Regions from separate parts of the uncultured Nisaea sp. genome, predicted to be linked through region 2. Evidence: predicted binding sites of a transcription regulator. Region 2 holds the regulator's gene; the other holds the start of a gene.
What was found. The regulator HrcA, encoded in region 2, represses chaperone genes, less so after heat shock. The targets are predictions, from matches to a motif close to GTTAGCACTCNCCNNNGGNGAGTGCTAAC.
Positions count from the first base shown of each region.

Region 1: groES (co-chaperone GroES) is a predicted target of HrcA. The motif match lies at 1,873-1,901, and genes of this name have one in related genera.

Region 1 covers NZ_CAXBDC010000044.1:14,268-17,680, forward strand. The annotation lists gene groL (chaperonin GroEL) at 1-1,496, opposite strand, end outside; gene groES (co-chaperone GroES) at 1,514-1,804, opposite strand; gene AAC126_RS11415 (Usg family protein) at 2,184-2,447, shown strand; gene AAC126_RS11420 (LysR substrate-binding domain-containing protein) at 2,487-3,386, opposite strand; gene AAC126_RS11425 (putative sulfate exporter family transporter) at 3,383-3,413, opposite strand, start outside.
Region 2 covers NZ_CAXBDC010000055.1:20,452-23,864, forward strand. The annotation lists gene AAC126_RS13230 (DUF1848 domain-containing protein) at 1-377, shown strand, start outside; gene grpE (nucleotide exchange factor GrpE) at 380-1,012, opposite strand; gene hrcA (heat-inducible transcriptional repressor HrcA) at 1,132-2,178, opposite strand; gene rph (ribonuclease PH) at 2,414-3,145, shown strand; gene rdgB (RdgB/HAM1 family non-canonical purine NTP pyrophosphatase) at 3,149-3,413, shown strand, end outside.

The DNA of each region.
Region 1 (3,413 bases), on a different contig from region 2:
TTGGCCGGATCGATGATGCCGGCTTTGACGAGGTTCGTGAACTCGCCCTTCTGTGCATCGAAGCCCCAGTCGGTGTCTTTCGACTCCATCATCTTGCCGACGATGACCGCACCGTCTTCACCGGCGTTATCGGCGATCTGGCGTGCCGGGACCTGAATGGCCTTACGCACGATGTTGATGCCGATCTTCTGGTCTTCGTTGTCCGACTTGAGGGACTCAAGCGCCTTGACGGCATAGAGCAGAGCAGTACCACCGCCCGGGACGATGCCTTCTTCAACCGCGGCGCGGGTTGCATGCATCGCGTCGTCGACACGATCCTTGCGTTCCTTCACCTCGATTTCGGTAGCACCACCGACGCGGATAACGGCAACGCCGCCAGCCAGCTTCGCGAGACGCTCCTGCAGCTTCTCACGGTCATAGTCAGAGGACGTTTCCTCGACCTGAGCGCGGATCTGGCTGCACCGTGCTTCGATGTCGGCCTTTTCGCCGGCGCCGTCGACAACGGTGGTCTCGTCCTTCGTGATCTGGACGCGCTTGGCGGTGCCGAGCATTTCCAGGGACACGTTTTCGAGCTGGATGCCGAGGTCTTCGCTGACCACGGTGCCACCGGTGAGGATGGCAATGTCTTCCAGCATCGCTTTACGGCGATCGCCGAAGCCCGGAGCCTTGACGGCAGCGACCTTCAGGCCACCACGCAGCTTGTTCACGACCAGGGTCGCCAGGGCTTCGCCCTCAACGTCCTCGGCAATGATCAGCAGCGGGCGGCTGGACTGAACGACCTGCTCGAGAACCGGCAGCATAGCCTGCAGGTTGGAGAGCTTCTTTTCGTGCAGCAGGATGTACGGGTTTTCCAACTCGCAGGTCATCTTGTCCGCATTGGTGACGAAATACGGGGAGAGATAGCCGCGGTCGAACTGCATGCCCTCGACAACGTCGAGTTCGGTGTGCAGGGACTTGGCTTCTTCAACCGTGATGACGCCCTCGTTGCCAACCTTCTCCATCGCCTTGGCGATCATCGCGCCAATTTCGGCTTCGCCGTTGGCGGAGATGGTGCCGACCTGCGCGACTTCATCAGTCGTGGAGATCTTCTTGGCGCGCTTCTCGATGTCAGCAACGACAGCTTCGATCGCCAGATCGATGCCGCGCTTCAGGTCCATCGGGTTCATGCCGGCGGCGACGGCCTTGGAGCCTTCGCGCACGATGGCCTGAGCCAGAACCGTAGCAGTGGTGGTGCCGTCGCCGGCGATGTCGTTCGCCTTGGAAGCAACTTCACGCACCATCTGTGCGCCCATGTTTTCGAACTTGTCGGAAAGCTCGATCTCTTTCGCAACGGTCACGCCGTCCTTGGAGATGCGCGGGGCACCGAAGGACTTGTCGAGAACAACGTTACGGCCTTTCGGGCCGAGCGTCACCTTGACGGCGTTCGCGAGCACGTCGACGCCAGCCAGCAGGCGGGCTCGTGCGTCGGTGCCGAATTTAACTTCTTTAGCAGCCATGATGGATCAGTCCTTCCTTAGGATTCCAGAACGCCCATGATGTCGGACTCTTTCATGATCAGCAGCTCTTCGCCGTCGATCTTGACTTCCGTACCCGACCATTTACCGAACAGCACGGCATCGCCAGCCTTGACGTCGAGCGGCTGTACCTTGCCGTTCTCATCACGTGCGCCAGCACCGGCAGCGACGACTTCGCCCTGCATCGGTTTTTCCTTGGCGGAATCGGGAATAATAATGCCCCCGGCCGTCTTTTCCTCGCCTTCAAGGCGACGGACTACGACCCGGTCATGCAATGGCCTGAATTTCATGCCACAACCTCCGAATTAAGCGTCTAAGTGACGTTTCCAATGAGTGCTCGCCGGAGCGAACCTAATGTATTAGCACTCACCACCGGCGAGTGCTGACGATGTAGGGAATGGCGCTTCAACTGTCAAGGAATTGGCGCGGAACTCGAAGAAAAAGACGTGTCCGGCATGCACGGGCAGGAACAGATTGTTCCCTGCTGCGAAACATGGTGGCCGTACCATGCATTACCAAGCGGTTTTCTGACCGGCCTTCCGCCCCGCGGATCAGCGGGCCAGCAGCAATCCAGTGACACCGCTGCTAATGCATTGATTTAATTATCTATTGCCATGCATGGCGGTTCTACCTCAAGCTTTCCCCGGATGCAACCTGTGGAGTCGCCCTATGTCGATTGAGCCAGTTGTTCTGTTTGAGCGCCGCGTGACCACCGCCGAGATCCTTTACCGCATGCCTGACTATCCCGATCTCCTGCAAAGCTTCGTCTGGCAAACCCTCGACGTCATCCCGAAATTCCCCCGCCTGCGCCGCTTTCTTGATCATTGGAGGCTGAATATCGAAGCCCCTATTCATTCGGTCCAGATCTCCGCCGGCTCCCTGACCGGGGTGGCGACCTTCACCGCCGCGGATGTGGAATTCCGTCTGCATTAACCGGGACAATCCGGCAATCGTCATTCCCGGCAGCCGCCATTACAGGACAGAGCCCATTCCGGCTTGCTCCGTCAACTCAAGGAAACGCTGTTCGGCCAGGGAAAGGTGCCGTTCCTTATGGCGTACAGCATGGAAGAGCCGTGGCGGCAGATCGAACGGAACCCTGACAAGCCGCCCGGCCGCAATGGAGGAAGAGACAACGAGGGTCGAGAGGATCGTCACTCCCGCGCCGGCCTCTACGGCCGCCCGCACGGCCTCGTTCGAGGGCAGCTCGAGCGCGACATCCACATCGCCCATTCCGATCCCGTACCCTGCCAGGGCGGTTTCACAGGCTGCTCTGGTTCCGGAGCCCCGCTCCCGCAATACCCAGGAGGCGGCGCTCAGCTCCGGCGCGGCGCATGGCGGGGATTGCGCCCAGTCATGATTCGGCGCGACCACGAGAGCCAGCTCGTCCCCGGGCAATTCCCGTATCCAGAGATTGGCATCCCTGATATCGCCCTCGATGAAACCGAGATCCACCGTCGCCGCGCGCACCATCTGTGCGACTTCGGTCGTGTTTCCGGTGACCAGACTGAGCTCGAAATCGGGATAGGCGGCATGAAAACGCTGCATCAGCGCCGGGAGCCAGTAATTGGCGACCGTCTGGCTCGCCGCCAGCCCCAGTTTACCGCGCCGCAATCCCGCAAGATCGCCGAGCACACGTTCCGCCTGTTCCGAGCGGGCGAGGACAGAGCGCGCCTCGCTTACGAACAGGCGCCCCGCCTCCGTCAGCATGATGCGGCGCCCGACCCGGTCGAACAGGCGGACTGCATGCCGCTCCTCAAGCGCCGCGATGGCGGCGCTGACGGCGCTTTGCGTCAGGTTCAATGCCGTTGCCGCCTGCGTGACATGTTCGCGTTCGGCAACGGCGATAAAAATGCGGAGCTGATCGAGGGTCATGCCCCGATTAGAACAAGACCCAGAGTG
Region 2 (3,413 bases):
GGTGGGATCCGGCAGAGGACGAGAAGACCGCATTATTGAGCGATCTGGGCGCCCTTGCGGCCGGCGCCGGCATGACGGCAACGCTGTGCTCCCAGCCAAATCTGCTCGCCAATGGTCTGGAGCCCGCAAAATGCATCGATGCGGAACGTCTGGCGGATATTGCGGGACAGCCGTTCAAGGCCCGCCGGAAGGGCAACCGCCCGGGCTGTCTCTGTGCGGAATCCCGCGATATCGGAGGATATGACAGCTGCCCGCACGGCTGCGTCTATTGCTATGCGGTCGGAAACCGGCAGCGGGCAAAAGACGCCCTGAAGCGCCACGATCCCGCCGGGGAGACATTGCTCCCGGCGAAATCAGGTCAGCCCGCCAACCTGTGAAATCAGGCCGTGGTGTCTACATGTTCCTGTTGCGCGTCGGGTTTCTTGGACACCCCGACCATGGCGGCACGCAGCAGGCGATCCTGCAGCACATACCCAGGCTGCATGACCTGAACCACGATACCGGGCTCGGTCTTGGCATCCGGAACCTCGAACATCGCCTGGTGCAGGTTGTAGTCGAACTTCTCGCCCATCGGGTCGATCTTGCGGATGCCGTGCTTTTCGAAGACGCCGAGCAATTCCTTTTCGGTCATCTCAACACCGATCACCAGATTCTTCAGCGTGATGTCCAGCTCGTCCCGGTCTTCCGGCGCTGATTCAACGGCGCGGCGAAGATTGTCCGAGGCGCTGAGCAAATCCCGCGCAAAATCGGTGATGGCGAACTTCCGGGCATGGGCAATATCGCGCTCTGCGCGCTTGCGCGTGTTTTCAAGCTCGGCCAGGGTCCGGATCAACTGATCCTTCAACTGCTGGGCCTCACTGTCCTCGCCATCCTCTTCGGAATCCGCATCCGCTTCCTGAGGCGCATCGCCACCCATCAGGGCGTCCATGTCGATGATACCGTCGTCAGGATTGACCAGCGGCTCCGCGTCCTGATTGGCGTGCTGCTCTGTCTTCTTGTCGTCTTCGGCCATAATCCCGGCTCTTTCTCGTCTGTAGATCCTGAAAGTCAGGCCCAAATGTGGGCGGCCGGAATGGGAAATCAATCATTCCGGGCCTGCAGCGCCTGCTTTACCCCGGCTCGGCCTCGCAATCAACCGATGACGCGACCGATCAGCCGGGCCGTATAATCGACCATGGGGATGATCCGGGCATAATTCATCCGGGTCGGACCGATCACGCCGATGGCACCGACCACCCGTTTCTTCGTATCCCGGTAGGGCGAAAGGATCATCGAACAGCCGGTGTGATCGAACAACTGGTTCTCGGCACCGATAAAGATCTGCACCCCGTCGGCATCGCCTGTTGCCTGCAACAGCCGCAGCATGCCCTGCTTTTGCTCGAGCTGATCGAACAGCAACCGGATCCGCTCCAGATCCTCGACCGCGTTCACATCGTCAAGCAGCTTGGACTGGCCGCGCACGATCAGCGATCCGCTATCGGGTCCGCCACCGGCGAGCAGGGCAAGGCCATTCTCGACCACCCGCGCCGTCAACTCGTCCAGCTCGCTCCGGCGCTGCTCCATCTCCGCCTTGATATCCTTGAGCGCCTGATCGATCGAGGCGCCATGGAAGCGGGTGTTCAGAAAGTTCGTTGCCTGGACCAGAACCGACGCCGGGACTTCCGGCGGCAGTTCGATCACCCGGTTTTCCACCAGGCCAAGCTCGTTCACCAGCACCACCAGCGCCCGGCCGGCCGTCAGCGGCACGAATTCGATATGCCGCAGGGAAGGGTCCGATTTCGGTGAAATCACCAGTCCGGCACAGGCCGACAGGCCGGCCAGCGCACTGGTCGCTTCCTCAAGCACTTCATCGTAGCCGCGTCCGGTGGCACCGAGCATGGAATCTATCGTGCCGCGCTCGCTCTCGGTCAGGTCGCCGCCGATTTCGAGCAGCCCGTCGACCACGATCCGGAGACCCCGGTCCGTCGGCAGGCGCCCGGCCGAGGTATGGGGGGCATAGAGCAGACCAGCTTCTTCAAGGTCCGCCATGACGTTGCGGATGGTGGCTGGAGACAGCACGTCACCGATACGCCGGGAAATCGTCCGCGAGCCAATCGGCTCACCGGTTTCCACATAGGTATCGACAATATGCTGCAAAATTTCCCGCGAGCGGGCGTTGAGTGCGCCGATGCCTGACATATGTTCCATATTCGGAATCTAGGCAGCGGCCCCCGACCCGTCAATGCGACAGAATGCATGGCGGACCCTTTCCCGCACCCAGGACCCAGACCCGAGCCCGCACCCGCGCAAAGTCATGGACGCATCCCGGACCCGATAGTAGGTTGCGGCCCGCTTTCGAACAGACATTTTAAATAGCCGGCGCAAACCAGCGCGGCACGGGCCGCCTGATGGCTCGCAAAACAGGAGTAACGCCATGACCGGAACAGCCAAACGCCCTTCCGGGCGCAGCGCCGACGAGATGCGTGCGGTCAGTCTTGAGCCGGGCTTCGCCAAATATGCCGAGGGTTCCTGCCTCGTCAAATTCGGCGACACGCACGTGCTCTGCACGGCCTCGATCGATGACCGGGTCCCTCCGTTCCTGCGCAATTCCGGCTCCGGCTGGGTAACCGCCGAATACGGCATGCTGCCGCGCTCGACCCACACCCGGACCGACCGGGAAGCGGCACGCGGCAAGCAGAGCGGCCGGACCCAGGAAATCCAGCGCCTGATCGGACGCTCCCTGCGCGCGGTGACCGACCTGAAAGCCCTGGGAGAACGCCAGATCAAAATCGACTGCGACGTTCTGCAGGCCGATGGCGGCACACGCACTGCCTCGATCACGGGCTCTTTCGTTGCCCTGCATCTGGCCTTGCAGAAACTGGTCAAGCTCGGCGCCCTCAAGGATATCCCGCTGACCGACCATGTCGCGGCCATTTCCTGTGGCATCTATAAAGGCATGCCGGTGCTGGATCTCGATTACCCGGAAGATTCCAATGCCGAGGCCGACGCAAATTTCGTGCTGACCGGCACGGCCGGTATCGTTGAAATCCAGGCCACCGCCGAAGAAGAGCCGTTCGAGGATGCGGCCTTCACCGATATGCTGCGCCTTGCGCGCAAGGGCATCGGCGAGCTGGTGGACCTGCAGAAAGCCGCTATCGGGAGCTGATCCATGGGCCGCACCTTCTCCGAAAAAAAACTGGTCATTGCCAGCCACAACCAGGGCAAGCTGCGGGAAATCCGTGATCTGATCGGCCCGCTCGGGATTGAGGTGGTCTCGGCGGGCGAACTCGGCCTGCCGGAGCCGGAAGAGACTGGCAGCACCTATATCGCCAATGCCGAACTCAAGGCCCGCGCCTCCGCGGAGGGGTCGGGTCTGCCGGCACTGGCGGACGATTCCGGGCTGAGCGTGACCGCGCTGGACGGCGATCCCGGCA